Regions from separate parts of the Janthinobacterium sp. SUN120 genome, predicted to be linked through region 3. Evidence: predicted binding sites of a transcription regulator. Region 3 holds the regulator's gene; each other region holds the start of a gene.
The links. Region 3 encodes sigma-54, which starts transcription at its own class of promoters, with help from an activator protein. Its sites were predicted from a motif close to TGGCANGNAANCTGCTTT; they were not measured.

Region 1 (4,210 bases), on a different contig from region 3:
CCATGCCGGCGGCGCACCGCACCCCGTCACTGCATTTTCACGGGCGGTGGCGGCGGCGTCGGCTCCTCGACGGGCACGGGCTCGATATGGGGCGGCGTTTCCGGCGGCGGCGTGACGGGATCGCCTTCCGGCGGTGGCGGCATATCGGGTTCGGGCGTGCTGTGCGCACGCAACAGGGCAGGACGGAATTGGGTTTGCATGTGACCTCCTTTGCCCCACTCTAGCCGATGCGGCCAAATCCTGGCGCCCGCCAGTGGCAAGCCGCCGCGGGAACTAAACGGCGCGGCGCCACTCCAACCTGGCAGGTCTCTCTCCTGCGAATGCAAGCGATCCCCATGGCGCGCAAGAAAATCCTCTTTATGGCCGAGGCAGTGACCCTGGCCCACGTCGGCCGCCCCCTGAGCCTGGCCCAGGGACTCGACGAGGACAAATATGAGGTGCATTTTGCCTGCGCCGATGGCTATGACTTTTGCTTCAAGCAAGCGCCCTTTCGCCGCTGGCGCATCGACAGTATTTCATCGCTGCAATTCCTACAGGCCTTGGCGCACGGCAAGCCCGTCTACACGGAAAGCACCCTGCACGCATATGTGGAAGACGACTTGCGCCTGCTCAATACCGTCCAGCCCGATCTCGTGATCGGCGACTTCCGCCTGTCGCTGTCCGTCAGCGCGCGCCTGCAGCGCATTCCCTACCTCACCGTCAGCAATGCCTACTGGAGTCCGTACGTGCGCCAGCACTACACGGTGCCCAGCCTGCCCCTGACCCGCCTGCTGCCCATCTGGCTGGCAGCCCCCCTGTTCCGCCTAATCCGCCCGCTGGCCTTCGCCTCGCATGCCGTGCCGCTGAACCACGTGCGCCGCCGCCATGGCCTGCCCTCGCTGGGCAGCGACCTGCGGCGCATCTATACGGATGCGGACCGCACCCTGTACGCGGATATTCCGCAACTGTTCCCGCCGCACGCCATGCCGTCCACGCACGACTACCTGGGCCCCATCATCTGGGCGCCGCCGCTCGACTTGCCGGACTGGTGGCAGCGCCCGGAACTGAGCAGTGGACGACCCATCATCTACGTCACCCTGGGCAGTTCCGGCCAGGGGCAATTGCTGCCGCGCGTGCTGCACGCGCTGGCGCCCCTGCCCGTCACCGTATTGGCGGCCACGGCCGGCACCGGCCGCGTCGATGCCGTGCCGCCGAATGCCCATGTCGCGCCCTTCTTGCCGGGCGACGCGGCGGCGCGGCGCGCCAGCCTGGTGATCTGCAACGGCGGCAGCCCCACCAGCCAGCAGGCGCTGACGGCGGGCGTGCCCGTCATCGGCATCGCCGGCAACCTCGACCAATTCCTCAACATGCACGGCATCGCGGGGACCGGCGCCGGCCTGCTGCTGCGCGCCGACCGCTTCCATGAAACCGCCCTGCGCCATGCCGCCACGCGCATGCTCGACGATGGCCGGGCCAGGCTGGCGGCGCGCCAGCTGGCCATGGCCATGCGCGACTATGTGCCAGGGCAACGCTTGCTGCCCCATCTGCACGCCCTGCTGGGGCTTTCGCCGCAAGGCGGCCAGCCTTGACGGGCTGGCGTCGGCTTTTCTTACAGAGAGTCCGGCAACACCTGCAGCACGTCAACAAAAGCACGCCAAGTCCTTGATTTCAAAAGAACCTCATGCGTTGGCATGGAAGTCGCTTAAGTCTGGCCATGAGCACCTGCAGACAGGACTCAGGCAACACTTCCAGACTCACTCAACCACGAGGTGAATACAATGAAACTCTCGAAACTGAAACTGCTTCCCGCCGCGGCCGCACTGGCCATGTTGTGCGCCGCCGGTAGCGCACAGGCGGGCGCCTACGGCTACGCCTACAACAACATCTTCGGCTTGCAGATCGTCGCCGCCACGGGCTCGATCACCGCCCTGAACAGCACCACGATCTCGCGCGCCACGGCCACCCTGAATGGCGTCAGCGTCATCAATGGCGGTCCCGGCCTGCTCGACTCGCCCCGCGCCGCCATCGGCGCCGTGACCAAAGGGGAAAACAATTTCACGCAACAGGGCGCCTCGGGCAACTACTCGCGCGGCGATGCGCAGATCGTCAGCACGCAGTTTCCCTCGTTCCCGCCCGGCTCCACCTCCACGCAGGCGGTAAACGTGGCCGAGGCCCACCTGGCCGGCCCAGCCGGCACGGCCGACGCGTCCGGCCGCAACGGCTCGACCACGGGCTTCTCCGTCAACTTCGTCGTCGGTTCGCCCACGGCAACGCTGAGCTTTGACTTCTTCTCCTCGCCATTCATGCAAGTCTTCCTGCAAAGCACAGTGGGACAACTGTCCACCGCGACGGCCAACCTGGTGATGACCATTACCATCACCAACTCGACCGGTGCGACCGTCTTCAACTGGACACCCGACGGCGTCGTCGGCTCCGGCATCTTCGGTGGCACGGAAAACGCCGATGCGGCCAACCTGAACACCGGCCTGGCGACCAACTTCCTGACGCGCGGCAACCTGTTTACGTATAACCCCACCGGTTGCGGTACGCCTGGCGGCACCGGCGTGGGCACGACTTGCGGCGGCAACTTCAACGCCGTCAGCAATGCCCTCGCGGCCGGCAACTACACCTTGACCTTGAATGCGGTGGAGAGCGTGGACCTGGTCAAACAGGCGCCGGAACCGGGCACCCTGGCGCTGCTGGGCCTGGGCCTGGCCGGCCTGGGCTATGCCAGCCGCCGCAAAGTCAGCGCCTGAACCAGGCAACAGGGGGATGCACAGGCGAGGGAGTTTCCTCGCCTTTTTCATGTGGCAAGCCTGTCGGTTTTCCTTACAACGCGGCCGACCAGGAGATGAGGATTTTCATGACTACATTTTCTTGTACCCGATTGCCCATGCTCCTGCTGAGCTTGCTATTGCTGGCCAGCAGCGGCCCTGCCGGCGCCGCCGCCTACGGCTATTCGTACACCAGCGTCTTTGGCCTGGTCATCAGCAATCCCTCCGGCTCCGTCACCCTGCTCAGCAACATCGACCTGTCGCGCACCACCGCCACGCTCAATGGCAGCAGCGTCATCAATGGCGGCAGCAACGAGATCGACGCGCCGCAGGCGAAACGCGGCGCCGTCACCAAGGGAGAGAACGACTTTACCCCGCAAGGCATGGGCAACGCCTCGTATGCGCGCGGCGAGGCGCAAATCGTCGCCTCGCAAATCCCCCCCTTCCCACCGGGCTCAACCAGCACGCATACCGTGAACGCGGCAGAAACCTTCCTGACGGGCGGCGGCAGCGCCGACGCCTCGGGGCGCAACGGTTCCAGCACCGCGATGACCGTCAATTTCGTCGTCGGCCAACCGGGCGCGACCCTGGCCTTCGACTTCCAGGCCCTGCCCTTCATGCAACTGTACCTGGACGCGCTGGCCGGCACAGGTTCGGCGGCCACGACGAATATGGCGATGACGTTCAGCATCATCGATGAACATGGCCAGATCGTCTTCAGCTGGGCGCCCGACGGCAAGCTCGGCTCCGGCATCCTGGGCGGCACAGAACTGGCCGATGCGGCCAGCCTCAACACGGGCTACGCGCAAACGCCGCTCACCAGCGGCAGCATGTTCACCTACGATCCCAGCGGCTGCGGCGCGCCCACGGGCACGGGCGTCGGCACGACGTGCGGCGGGCAGTACGGCGCCGTCACGGACAGACTGGCGGCCGGCAGCTACACACTGGTGTTGAATATGCTGAACAGTTCCGAACTGGCCTATGTGCCAGGCGTCACGCCCATGGCGCTGCCGGGCACCTTGCCGTTGCTGGCGGCCGGCCTGCTGGCGCTGGCCGGCCTGGAGCCCCGGCGGCGGCGCTGACGGGGCGCCAGGCGCGAGCATGGCGTCACGCGCGCCTCACCGCCCCGCCGTTGGCGCCACCAGCAAGTCTTGCAGCGGACGGCGCAGCGAGCGCGCACTGGCCGCCGGGCCGGCGCCTATGCGCCCGAGAAACACGGCCCGATCCAGCGCGGCCGCCCCCAGCACGGCCTGGCAGCGCACGGCCAGCTCCTGCGCCAGCTCCTGCAGGCCATCGGTGCGCGAAAAGGCGCGCCGTTCGCGCACATAGCGGGCAAAGATCAGCGGCGTCAGTTCCGGCTGCAATTGCAGGCCCAGTTGCGTGGCCGTCAGCCAGAAGCGCTGCATGGCGCGCCCGGCCGCCACGTAATCGTCGATGTGGCGCGGCGACGCCTCGGC
Region 2 (4,210 bases), on a different contig from region 3:
GCTCAGCGACTGATGGCTGCCGTTAATCGTCAGCATGTGCGACAGATTGCCGTAGGCATCCGTGTAGGCGTGGCACTGGCCCGGCGTGGAAATATGCCAGGACAGGGCGCGCTGCTGCGGCTCGATACGCGGCGTCAGGTGCAGCTGCTGGATGGTGTAGGCCAGCGGCGCACTATAGGCGTAATGGGTTTCGTGGCGGATAGTGAGCTGCATCAGGCCGCCAAGGGAACGAGGAAGTCGCGGCTGACCCGGTTGCCCAGGTCATAGATGTTTTCCAGAAATTCCGTCAATGTATGGTGCAAGCCCGCCTTCATGATGTCGTCGATATGGCCGAATTTCAGCTCCGCATGCAGTTTGCCGGCGAAACGCTCCGTATCGGCCGACACGTCGTTGCGGATATGTTTCAGGTTTTCCACCACGTCATCCATGCAGGCCAAGAGCGACCTGGGCATGTCGCCGCGCAGCATCAGCAATTCCGCCACCCGTGCCGGCGTGATCACGTCGCGGTAGACCTTGCGGTAGATTTCGAAGCCGGACACGGAGCGCAACAGGGCCGCCCAGTAGTAGAAATCGCGCTGGGTGATGTCTTTCGACGTGTCGCGCGCGCCGTGGAACTTCACGTCGAGGATGCGCGCCGTGTTGTCGGCCCGCTCCAGGAAGGTGCCCAGGCGGATGAAGTGGATGGCTTCATCCTTGAGCATGGTGCCCAGGGTCACGCCGCGCGACAGGTGCGAGCGGTATTTCACCCATTCGAAGAACTGGCTGGGGTCCGTTTCCAGCAGATTGCTCTTCAGGCGCTTTTGCATGTCGAGCCAGGTGGCGTTCTGGATTTCCCACACTTCCGTCGTCAAGGTGCCCCGTACGGCGCGGGCATTTTCGCGCGCACCCGTCAGGCAGGCCAGGATGGAAGACGGGTTGTTCGGGTCGCGCACCATGAAATCGAGCACGTCGCGCGTGTGGAAGCGGCCATATTTGTGGTCGTACGCGCTTTGCAGCTCGGAAATGCCCAAGGTGGCGCGCCAGCCTTGTTCCGCGTCCTGCTCGGACTGGGGCAGCATCGATGTCTGCATGTTGACGTCGAGCATGCGCGCCGTGTTTTCCGCCCGCTCCGTGTAGCGGGCCATCCAGAATAAATGATCGGCGGTGCGGCTCAGCATGTTTTCTCTCCTGCAAAAGCGGATGTGGCTTCCAATACCCAGGTATCCTTGGTGCCGCCCCCTTGCGAGGAATTGACCACCAGCGAGCCTTCACCGAGCGCCACGCGGGTCAGGCCGCCCGGCACCATGGAAATTGTCTTGCCGGACAGCACGAACGGCCGCAAATCGATGTGGCGCGGCGCAATGCCGGCCTCGACATACGTGGGGCAGGCGGACAGGGCAAGTGTCGGCTGGGCGATGTAGCCGCCCGGATTGGCCAGCAGGCGCTGGCGGAAATCCTCGATCTGCGCCAGGCTGGACGCCGGCCCCACCAGCATGCCGTAGCCGCCCGCGCCATGCACTTCCTTGACCACCAGTGTCGGCAAATTCGCCAGCACGTAGGACAAATCGGCCGGTTTGCGGCATTGGTACGTGGGTACGTTGTTGAGGATCGGTTCCTGCGACAAGTAAAACTTGATCATGTCGGGCACAAAAGGATAGATCGACTTGTCGTCGGCCACGCCCGTGCCGATGGCGTTCGCCAGGGTCACGCGGCCTGCGCGGTAGACGGAGAGCAGGCCTGGCACGCCCAGCGAGGAGTCGGAACGGAAGGCCAGCGGGTCGAGGAAATCGTCGTCCACCCGGCGGTAGATGACGTCGACCCTCTTCGGCCCGCGCGTCGTGCGCATGTATACGGAATTATCGTTGACAAACAAATCCTTGCCTTCGACCAGTTCCACGCCCATTTGCTGGGCCAAAAACGCATGCTCGAAGTAGGCGGAGTTGTACATGCCGGGCGTCATGACGACGACCGTCGGGTCGTCCACGCCCATGGGCGCGACGGAACGCAGGTTGTCGAGCAGCATGTCCGGGTAATGGTCGACGGGGGCGATGCGGTTGCGCGCGAACAGTTCCGGGAACAGCCGCATCATCATCTTGCGGTCTTCCAGCATGTAGGACACGCCGGAGGGCACGCGCAAATTGTCTTCCAGTACATAGAATTCGCCCTGGCCGGCGCGCACGATGTCGACGCCCGCGATGTGGGCGTAGATGTCGGAAGCGACGGAAATGCCCTGCATTTCCGGGCGGTACTGGGCATTCTTGTAGATTTGCTCGGCGGGAATGATGCCCGCCTTGATGATGTTTTGCTCATGATAAATATCATGGATGAACATGTTCAAGGCTTGCACGCGCTGCACCAGGCCCGTCTGCATCTGCGCCCATTCGGCGGCGGGGATGATGCGGGGGATGGTGTCGAACGGAATCAGGCGTTCCGTGCCGGCATCGTCGCCGTAGACGGCGAACGTGATGCCGACCCTCCGGAACGTGAGGTCGGCTTCGGCCCGCTTGCGGGCGATGGTCTCGGGCGATTGCTGTTCCAGCCAATTGCTGAATTCACGATAGTGTTCACGTACCTTGCTGTCCGTACCCACTTCATTTGCAGTCATTTCATTGAAAAAATTTGCCATGTTGTGATTTCCCTTGAGCCGTGTCTGGGTATAGCTCAGCAGGAAGCGTGCCAACAGGGCGGGCGTGAACAGGTGTAAATATGACCACTTTTGTGGCGTCGCGCCATTCCTTGCACCAATTCAGTGCACTAGGCGCCACTCTTGGGGACGTCGGCGGACGGGACGAAGGGGCGGCAATCGACGGGCACGTCGAAGATGAAGCTGGTGCCTGTTTCGGACGCGCTGTCGACGGCGATGCTGCCGCCGTGGCTTTCCGCCACGCTTTGCACGAAGGGCAGGCCGATGCCCCAGCCTGGCGCGGGGTTGTCGTTTTCGCGGCGCAAGTAGTCGAAGATGCGTGCGGCCTGTTCCGGCGCGATGGCCTGGCCGCCATTGTGGACGGTGACGATCAGGCGTTCGTGGACCGCTTCCACGTGCACACTGATGGGCGTGTCGTCGCCATACTTGAGGGCATTGCCGAGCAGGTTTTCCAGCGCCCGCCGCAGCGAGTTCTCGCACCACCAGCCGGTGACGGCTTGCCCGCTGACCCGGCATTTGTCCGGCCGCTGCAAGTTGACCTGGCCGGCCACGGCGTGTACCAGCGGCAGCACGTCGAATTGGCTCAGCACCAGCGGCAGCTGCTGGCCCTGGTGGTAGCTGAGGCCATCGAGCAATTCCTCGATCATGCTGTCGAGCCGCTTGCTGTGCTCGACAATCTTGTGCGCCAGCAATACCACCCGTTCCGGGTCGGCTGGCCTGAACAGCAGCTGGGCGCTGGTGCTGATGACGGCCAGGGGATTGCGCATGTCGTGCGACAGGCCGGCCGCGACGCGACGCCGGAAGCTTTCGTGCATGCTGGTAAATTCGCGTATCGATTCGCGGATGCCCACATCGATCGACTTGTTGATCACTTGCCAATCCTTGCTGCGCAGGGTGATGCCGGACTCATGCGCAGTGGCGGCGAAGCAGTCGCGGAAGATCTGGTATTCCTGGATCACCTGTTCCGGGCCGTAATTGGTCATGCGCGCCCGTTCGTTGCCATGCACGGCCGGCACGTTGCTGTTGCTGGCGGCGTTGTCGCGCGGGTGGCCGGGGGTGAGGGCTTCGGCCAGGTTGTCGAAAAAGGCCGGCAAGGTATTGATGAGTATGGGCGTGAGCAGCTGGTCCGCGCCGCGCACGCTGGCGCGCACGCGCTGTTCCCAGGCCTCGAGGACGGCGTCGCGCATGGCGAAGATGCGCTGCGCGCGCTGCAATGGCTGGTGCGCGCCAACCTGGCGACCCGCATGATGATCCGTGCTGATGCTCACCTGGCCTCCCTGACCGCAGTGACTATGCTTGCAATAGTATGCGCCTAATCAGCCGGCGGGGAAACGCTTTATTGTCCAGTATCGGCCTGGCGCAAGGCCGCATACAGGCGGGAAAGCGAGGCTGACCACTCGGTCAGCGAAAAGTTCTGTGGGTCATCATGACCATTCGCAAACCCTGTATCGAGCACGGCGTGGAAGGCGGGAATCAGCCACGTTCCCTTGCGCACGCTGGCGGCGATGTACAGCAGGGCCAGGCGGTCGTATTGCGCAGGCGTAAAGCCGGGATCGGGCGCCAGGCCATCGTTGCCCTTGCCGCCGC
Region 3 (4,210 bases):
GCTGCAGCAACTCCAGGGTCACCGACATCATCAAGGGCGAACGCAGGCGCATGGCCGCCAGCGCCTTGGTGGCGAACGCACTGTCGTCCTGCGCCAGCGAAGCCATGATGGCCGCCACCGAACCCGCGCTGAAATGGCGGTCCAGCGCCGCGCGCGCCGTGGCCAGGGGAGAAACGCCTGCCTCGGCCTGGAATGGTGCCGCCAGCGCCTTGATGGCCACAGGCAAGGCCTCGCCCGGCGTCGATTCAAACAGGTCCAGCAGCGCCCCCATCTGCGCTTCGGGCAGGTAGACATCGGCCAGGCCCGTGTACAGGGCGTCGGCCGCGTTGATCGTCAAGCCCGTCAAGCCCAGGTACAGGCCCAGCTGGCCGGCCAGGCGGGACAGGAAATAACTGCCGCCCACGTCCGGAAACAGGCCGATATTGACTTCCGGCATGGCCATGCGCGTGCGGCCCGTCACGATGCGCAAGCGGTTGCCTGGCCCGGCTTGCGCCACACCCATGCCGCCGCCCATCACCACGCCATCCATCACGGCGATATACGGTTTCGGGTAGAAATGAATTAAATGATTTAAAGCATATTCTTCCGTAAAGAAATCTTCCAGCAGGGCGCTGCCGCCTTGCGGCGTGGCCAGACCCGCATCGTAAAAGAAACGGATGTCGCCACCGGCGCACAGGGCCTTATCGCTGCTGGAGCGGATCACGACGGCGTCCACCTGCGGATCGTCGCGCCAGGCCAGCAGGGCCGCGCTCAGGGCGCGCACCATCTCCAGCGACAGGGAATTCAAGGCTTTCGGACGGTCGAGCACGATGTGCCCGGTGCGGTTGCGGATGGAAGTCTGGACGAAGTCGCTCATGGCAGGCTAGAAAGAAGTGAAAGTGCGAATATTCTAATACCTGCGCGGGGAACATTGCGTTCCGCTGGGCGCAAAAAAGGGCGCAATGTGCGCCCTTAGTTGATCACAACTGCTGGAAGCGGGTGGCCTTAGACGGCGACGACGGCTTCTTCCTCGGAGTTGTCTGGCAGATGCTTGATCGCCTCTTTACCGTGCCCTTGCACTTTGGTTTTGTATTTCATCACTTGCCTATCGAGCTTGTCGATCAGGGTATCGATCGCGGCGTACAGGTCGTGCGCCAAGCTTTCCACATAGACAGTCTTGCCGCTCAAACGCAGGTTGACTTCAGCCTTTTGACGTTTTTCTTTCTCTTTGAGGTTATCCACGGTCAGAATCACGGCGATATCGATGACTTGATCGAAATGACGTTTCACGCGCTCCAGCTTCGTTTGTACGTATTCACGGATGGCTGGTGTCACTTCGAGATGATGTCCGCTGATGGTGAGATTCATACACACTCCTAAAGATGATCGGGTTCGTGCGGTCCATCCTATCCGGCCCGCAGAGGAACCGAAAAAAACTTACAAACACTTACGCAGGCTCACTGGCGGAATTTTTAATGCTTCCCGGTATTTGGCAACAGTACGTCGCGCAATCACCATGCCTTGTTCCCCCAGCATGTCCGCAATCTTACTGTCGGATAAAGGATTTTTAGGGTCTTCTGCTCCTGTCAGTTGCACGATCAATGCCCGTATCGCCGTCGATGACGCTTCGCCCCCCGCTTCGGTGGCGACGTGGCTACCAAAGAAATATTTCAACTCGAACATGCCGTGCGGGGTCAGCATGTACTTTTGAGTTGTTACCCGCGAGATAGTACTCTCGTGTAAACCCAGTGTATCAGCTATTTCACGGAGCACAAGGGGGCGCATGGCAACGGCCCCATGCGAGAAAAAGTTCTTTTGTCTTTCTACTATCGCCTGCGCCACACGCAGGATCGTGTCGAAGCGCTGGCGCATATTCTTGATCAGCCACTTGGCTTCCTGCAACTGTGCGCCCATGGCGCCCTCCCCCTTGCCCTGCTTGAGCAAGTTGGCGTACATGGCGTTGACGCGCAGGCGCGGCATGACGTCGTTGTTCAGGGTGACTTGCCAGCCATTGCGCGCGCGCTTGACGACGACGTCGGGCACCACGTAATCGGAGACGTCCGAGGCGAACACGGCGCCCGGATGCGGATTGCACTGGCGAATCACCGTCTGCGCTTCGCGCAAGTCTTCATCGTCGCAATCGAGGGCTTTTTTCAGCTTGTTGAAATCGCGCTGGGCAAACCAGGCCAGGTGCTTTTCCACGATCACGAGGGCCATGCGCCGCGTCACCATGGCGATGTGCGGCAAGCGCTTGATTTGCAGGGCCAGGCATTCGGACGCGTTGCGCGCGCCCACGCCCGGCGGATCGAAACTTTGCAGCAGCGACAAGGCCGTGCGCATCTCGTCGGCGTCGATTTCCAGCTCTTCCGGCAGGCGCGCCAGGATGTCGTCGAGCGACTCTTCCAGGTAGCCATTGTCGTCGAGCGCGTCGATGATCAGCTCGACCAGCGCGCGGTCGCGCAATTCGAGCACCGTCACGCGCATCTGCTCCATCAGGTGTTCGCGCAGCGTGCAGTGATGAGCCTCCAATTGCGGACGCGAATCTTCGTCGTCGGGCGCCTTGCCCCGGCTCGCCTCGCTCCAGTCGCTGTCGCCGCCATCCGCGGCGGCCGGGCTGTCGCCACCCTCGCCGTCAAACGCTTCCGCTTCGGCCGGCGCTGCGGGCGCCTCCTGGCCTGGTGGCTGGGGCGGCCCTTCGGCCGGTGCGGCCGTGGAGCTCAAGGCCCCGTCGGACAGCAGGCGCAGCGAACGGTCGAGCGGATCGTCGAGGCGTTCGAGCAAGGGATTGTCCGTCAGCAATTGCTCTAATTCCTGGTGCAATTCCAGGGTAGACAATTGCAACAGGCGTATCGATTGCTGCAACTGCGGCGTCAGTGCCAGGTGCTGCGAAGTGCGCAGCTGCAATGATTGTTTCATTGGCTTACATGCGGAAGTGTTCGCCCAGATAGACCCGGCGTACCGACTCGTTCGCAATGATGTCGTCGGGGCGTCCCGACGCCAGCACCGAGCCCTGGTTGATGATGTAGGCGCGGTCGCAAATACCCAGCGTCTCACGCACATTATGATCGGTAATCAGCACGCCGATATTGCGCTCCTTCAAGAAACGCACGATGCGCTGGATCTCGATCACGGCGATCGGATCGACGCCGGCGAACGGCTCGTCGAGCAGCACGAAACGGGGATCGGTGGCCAGCGCGCGGGCGATTTCCACGCGGCGGCGTTCGCCACCGGACAGGGACAGCGCCTGGTTCTCGCGCAGCTTTTCAATCTGCAGGTCGGCCAGCAATTTATCCAGCCGTTCCTCGATCTCGGCCTTCGTCAGCGGACGGCCTTCGACGGTCTGGATTTCCAGCACGGCGCGGATATTGTCTTCCACCGTCAGCTTGCGGAAGACGGACGCTTCCTGCGGCAGGTAGGACAGGCCCATCTGTGCGCGGCGGTGGATCGGCAGGCTGGAGATATCCACGCCGCTGATATCGATGCTGCCGCCATCGGACGGCACCAGGCCGACGATCATGTAGAACGAGGTGGTCTTGCCGGCGCCGTTCGGGCCCAGCAAGCCCACCACTTCGCCGCATTCGACTTGCAGCGAGACATCATGCACGACTTGCCGCTTGCCATAGGTTTTTTGCAGCCCGCGAACGATCAGGGTGCTGCCGCAACGTGTATTTTCCATTATTTCTTTCCTGGCGCGGGCGTGGCCGGCGCTTTCTCCGCTGCCGGCGCCTTGGTCTTCGGCTGGATCACCATGCGCACGCTGCCGCCATCGGCGGTGCTGGTGCCGCTGTTGGAATTTTCCATCGCAAATTCTTCCTTGCGGCTGTCATACGAGATGAAGGCGCCGTTGGCCACATCGGTGACTTTCGCCCCTTCCAGGCGCGTCAGCTTGGCTCTGGAAAACAGTTTCACCACTTCCGTCTTGTTGTCGTATTCCACGCGCTCCGCTTCGCCTTCGACCCACAGGTCGCCCGCGCCATCGCGCTTCTGGCGGAAGGTCGCGAGCTTGCCGGGATCGGCCCAGAAGGTGATGAACTGGTAGCCTTGCGGGTCTTCCGTGATCAGGGCCCGGCCCGCCTTCATGGTCAGGGTACCCTTGACCAGCACGACGTCACCCGTCAGGGTGCGCACCTGCTTGATGTCATCGACGTGGCCGCTGCGTGCCGTGATGACGGCTTCCTTCTCGGAATCGGCCTTCTCGGCATGCGCCACGCCCATGATGGCCAGCGAAAAT
Region 4 (4,210 bases), on a different contig from region 3:
CGCCAAAGATCGTGCGCACCGCCTGCATGAGGATCAGGCTGATGCCCCAGGTGGCCAGCAGGGTTTCCAGCGGCCGGCCATACAGCCAGCGGATCACCGTGCGTTCCAGCACTACGCCCACCAGGCCGGAGACGAAAAAAGCGGCAGGCAAGGCGGTCAGCAAATACCAGTCCTGCACGCCGGGCAGGAAGTTGCGGAAAAACAGCTGGCACAGATACGTCGTGTAAGCGCCTATCATCAGCAGTTCGCCATGCGCCATGTTGATGATGCCCATCAAGCCGAACGTGATGGCCAGGCCCAGGGCCGCCAGCAGCAGCACGCTGCCCAGCGAAATGCCGTAAAACACATTGCCGGCGAACTCCATGCGCGCCACTCGTCCCTTGATCTGGCGCATGGTCTCGATGGCGGCCAGTTGCACGGCCTCGTCCGGCTCTCCGGCCTTGCCATCTGGCCCTTTCTCCAGCATGGCTTGCAGCACGGGCAGCAGGCGCGCATCGCTGCTGCCGGCCAGCGCCTGCACGGCGACCTTGCGCGTGGCGACGTCGGGCGCATGCAGGTTGGCGCTGGCAATCAGCACCTGCAATATCTGTGTGATCTCAGCATCGTTTTCCTGCGCCAGCGCCGCGCGGATCAAGGGAAGCTGCGCGGGATCAACCGCCTTTTGCAACGCTTGCGCGGCCGCCAGCCGTTCGGCACGTTCCGGCGCCAGCAGTTTCAGCCCCGACAAGGCGCCTGCCACGGCCGAGCGCAAGCGGTTGTTGACCATCACGCCATCGATGCCGTCGGGCAGCGGCACGTTCTTGCCGAGCGCCGGGTCAAGCGCCTGCTCGCCGTCGACGATATACACCTTGCCGTCGGGTGTGGCGTATAACGCGTCGTCCTGCAAGGCTTGCAGCACATGGGCGGCCTCGGGCGTGGCAAGGGCGGCGATCTGCGCGACGGCGGCGACACGGGCGTCGGGATCGTCGCCGGCCAGCGGCTTGAGCAGGTCGGGAGGGATGGCGGCCTGCGCCATGGACGACAGGCACAGGCAGGCGAAGACCAGCAGCGATGTGAATAGCCTCATTGATATCCCGGGAAAGCGTTGATGGTCGGCGCCACCGGACGCATGCCCGATGGCGCCGGCGTGGCTTTTACAGCTTTTGCTTGCCCTCATTGCCCTTGATAAACGGGCTCCACGGCTGGGCGCGTATTGCTTCCTTGGTTTTCCACACGACATTGAATTGCCCATCAGCCTTGATTTCGCCGATCATCACGGGCTTGTGCAAGTGGTGATTCGTGGCATCCATGGTCAGGGTAAAGCCCGACGGCGCCTTGACGCTCTGGCCGGCCATGGCGGCGATCACCTTGTCCGTATCCGTCGATTTCGCCTTTTCCACGGCTTGCGCCCACATGTGGATGCCGACATACGTCGCTTCCATCGGGTCGTTCGTCACCACCGAACCCGCGTTCGGCAGCTTTTGCGCCACCGCATACACCTTCCACTGCTTGATGAAGGCCGTATTGACGGGATTCTTGACGGATTCAAAATAATTCCAGGCCGCCAGATGACCGAGCAGCGGCTTGGTATCGATGCCGCGCAACTCTTCCTCGCCCACGGAAAACGCGACGACGGGCACGTCCGTGGCTTTCAAGCCCGCATTGCCCAGTTCCTTGTAGAACGGGACGTTGGAATCGCCATTGATGGTGGAAATGACGGCCGTCTTGCCGCCCGTGGAAAACTTCTTGATGTTGGCGACGATGGTTTGATAGTCGGCGTGGCCGAACGGCGTGTAGACCTCGCTGATGTCGCTATCCTTGACACCTTTGCTTTTCAGGAAGGCGCGCAAGATCTTGTTGGTGGTGCGCGGATACACGTAATCCGTGCCCAGCAGCACGAAGCGCTTGGCGCCGCCGCCATCCTTGCTCATCAGGTATTCCACGGCGGGTATCGCCTGCTGGTTCGGCGCGGCGCCCGTATAGAACACGTTCTTTTCCAGTTCCTCGCCCTCGTATTGCACCGGGTAAAACAGCAAGCTGTTGAGTTCCTTGAACACAGGCAACACCGACTTGCGCGACACGGACGTCCAGCAGCCGAACACGACAGCCACTTTATCCTGCGCCACCAGCTGGCGCGCTTTTTCCGCAAACAAGGGCCAGTTCGATGCGGGATCGACGACGACGGCTTCCAGCTTCTTGCCCAGCACGCCGCCTTTGGCATTGATCTCGGCAATCGTCATCAGCGCCACATCCTTGAGCGACGTTTCGGAAATGGCCATGGTGCCCGACAGGGAGTGCAAAATGCCCACCTTGATCGTATCGGCGGCCAGGGCTGCCTGCATATAAGTGGACGTGGCCAGGGCCAGTGCGCCGGCGGCGGCCGCTTTCAGGATGATGCGTCGTGACATGGGGACTCCTGTGATGGGTTCGTGGGGGTCGAGCTGGGCCTGCGATGTTGTTAAAGCAGAATGCATGCCAGGCACATTGCCCTGGAGTTGCGGGGACTGGGCGGCAAGGGTGGCGCGCGGCCCACCGTTTTGGTGCGGCAGCGCTACTTCCTGGGGAATCCGGGGGGGGGGGGGGCCCTCTCCAGGAAAAACGGCGAGGAAATGCCAATATGTAATTACCTAAAAAATAATTGAGCTTTCTTGATAAGCGCACTAAGATGTGACTCTCTTATGTCGCATTGCTTGGCGGCGTAAGTAAACTGAAATCAGCGTGGCACTTGCTTCTTTCCCTTTACTTAACTCACTTAGGTAGTTCACTCATGAAAAATATGATCGCGGGCGTGTGCGCCCTGTTGCTGTTGAGCGCATGTGCCGCACCTACGGCCCCGGCGGGCGGCGTAAGCACGAGCCAGGTCAAGGTCGACGATGAAGGCAGTACGGGCAGCAATATCAAGAAACGTCCGAAAAAAGCGGCCGAAGTCGTGTCTGCCAACCCGGCGAACCGCAGCGCCTGATCAAGCCGCGCGGCAAGCATGTGACGCCGTTCCAGGGCCTGCCGCGCGCAGGCCCTGTTCACGTCTGCGGCGCGCGCCTAGCGCTTGATGCCGCGCAAACGGCGCCAGCCCTTGCGGCCCAGCGGGAACAGCAGCACGAAAGCGATCAGCCACGGCAGGATGTAGGCCATGGCCGTGATGGCGTTGGCCACGCCTTCCGACAGGTTTTCCGTGAAATTGCCCAGCGCGCGCTTGACGGGCCGCCAGAACGATTGCTTGCCTTCGGCGCTGATGGCCACGTTCAACAAGTCCGTATCGATGCGCTGCATCAACAGCGCGTTGGCGGCCGTCGCCTGCTCCAGCTCCACTTGCACGGTGGCCAGCTCCTTGGTCACCTTGATGAGGGCATCGACGTTGGTGCCCGAGCGCTTTTCCAGGTCTTGCAGCTGCGCCTGGTATTGCTTGAGCATTTCCAGGCGTTTCTTGCTGTCGAGCACCGGACGGCCCAGGTCTTCCACCTTGGTGCCCTGGCTGGTGACGTCGCCTTCGGCCGCGACCAGCGCGACCAGCTTCTTGATGCCGGCCGGCTTGGCGCGCATGCTGATGCGCGCATGCACGTAGCGGCCGCTGTCGACGCTGGAATCGAGCAGCAGGCAGCCGTTTTCCGTATCGGCCTTGCAGGCGGCGACCACTTTTTCATACAGGGGACGCACTTGCGCTTCGTGCGTATCGACGCTGACATTATGCTCATAGGCAAGAAACTCGCTGCCCTTTTCCTTGCCATCGAGACGCGCGGCGCTCGATTGCCCGCCGCTCTCGCCCTTGCTGCCGCAGCCGGCCAGCAGCAACAGTCCAAACAGGCATATGGATATTTTTTTCATGATTTCTTTCTTTGGATTATTTTTGCAGCGGCAACAATTCGATATCGGGCAAGTGCGCCGCCACATCCTGCACGGTCGCATGGCAAGTCAAGGACGCCACCACCTGCGGCAACGGTTCCGGCCAGATTTCCGGCAAGTCGCGCTCTTCGGGCGCCAGCACGGGAAAGGCCAGCTGTTCCCGTGGCGGCGTGAAGGCGGCAGCGACGCCGGGCTTGTTGCCGCGCGCATCGATGCGGTACCAGCCAAACTCTTGCAGATACACGGCATTCAAGCCATGCAGGCAGAACGGCGGCCCCACCTCGCCCACGGCCAGGCGCTGGTAGCACAGGCCGGCAGGAATACCGTTGGCGCGCAGCAGCGCGGCCAGCAGATGGCTCTTCGCATAGCAGTAGCCCGTGCCATGCTGCAA

Region 1: a site for sigma-54 is predicted at 1,667-1,684, ahead of O0879_RS10310 (EDSAP-1 family PEP-CTERM protein). Genes of this name have one in related genera too.
Region 2: a site for sigma-54 is predicted at 2,641-2,658, ahead of O0879_RS04655 (circularly permuted type 2 ATP-grasp protein). Genes of this name have one in related genera too.
Region 4: a site for sigma-54 is predicted at 2,440-2,457, ahead of urtA (urea ABC transporter substrate-binding protein). Genes of this name have one in related genera too.

Annotation. Positions count from the first base shown of each region.
Region 1 is NZ_JAPUBW010000002.1:137,534-141,743, forward strand. It holds gene O0879_RS10300 (hypothetical protein) at 27-200, opposite strand; gene O0879_RS10305 (glycosyltransferase) at 336-1,568, shown strand; gene O0879_RS10310 (EDSAP-1 family PEP-CTERM protein) at 1,758-2,735, shown strand; gene O0879_RS10315 (EDSAP-1 family PEP-CTERM protein) at 2,843-3,835, shown strand; gene O0879_RS10320 (nitroreductase family protein) at 3,872-4,210, opposite strand, start outside.
Region 2 is NZ_JAPUBW010000001.1:1,033,909-1,038,118, reverse strand. It holds gene O0879_RS04665 (transglutaminase family protein) at 1-213, opposite strand, end outside; gene O0879_RS04660 (alpha-E domain-containing protein) at 213-1,157, opposite strand; gene O0879_RS04655 (circularly permuted type 2 ATP-grasp protein) at 1,151-2,605, opposite strand; gene O0879_RS04650 (HAMP domain-containing sensor histidine kinase) at 2,734-3,891, opposite strand; gene O0879_RS04645 (hypothetical protein) at 3,960-4,210, opposite strand, start outside.
Region 3 is NZ_JAPUBW010000006.1:190,685-194,894, forward strand. It holds gene O0879_RS25325 (enoyl-CoA hydratase/isomerase family protein) at 1-856, opposite strand, end outside; gene raiA (ribosome-associated translation inhibitor RaiA) at 985-1,347, opposite strand; gene O0879_RS25335 (RNA polymerase factor sigma-54) at 1,417-2,895, opposite strand; gene lptB (LPS export ABC transporter ATP-binding protein) at 2,900-3,655, opposite strand; gene lptA (lipopolysaccharide transport periplasmic protein LptA) at 3,655-4,210, opposite strand, start outside.
Region 4 is NZ_JAPUBW010000002.1:43,270-47,479, forward strand. It holds gene urtB (urea ABC transporter permease subunit UrtB) at 1-1,066, opposite strand, end outside; gene urtA (urea ABC transporter substrate-binding protein) at 1,134-2,387, opposite strand; gene O0879_RS09830 (hypothetical protein) at 2,747-2,941, shown strand; gene O0879_RS09835 (DUF4349 domain-containing protein) at 3,019-3,801, opposite strand; gene O0879_RS09840 (transglutaminase family protein) at 3,818-4,210, opposite strand, start outside.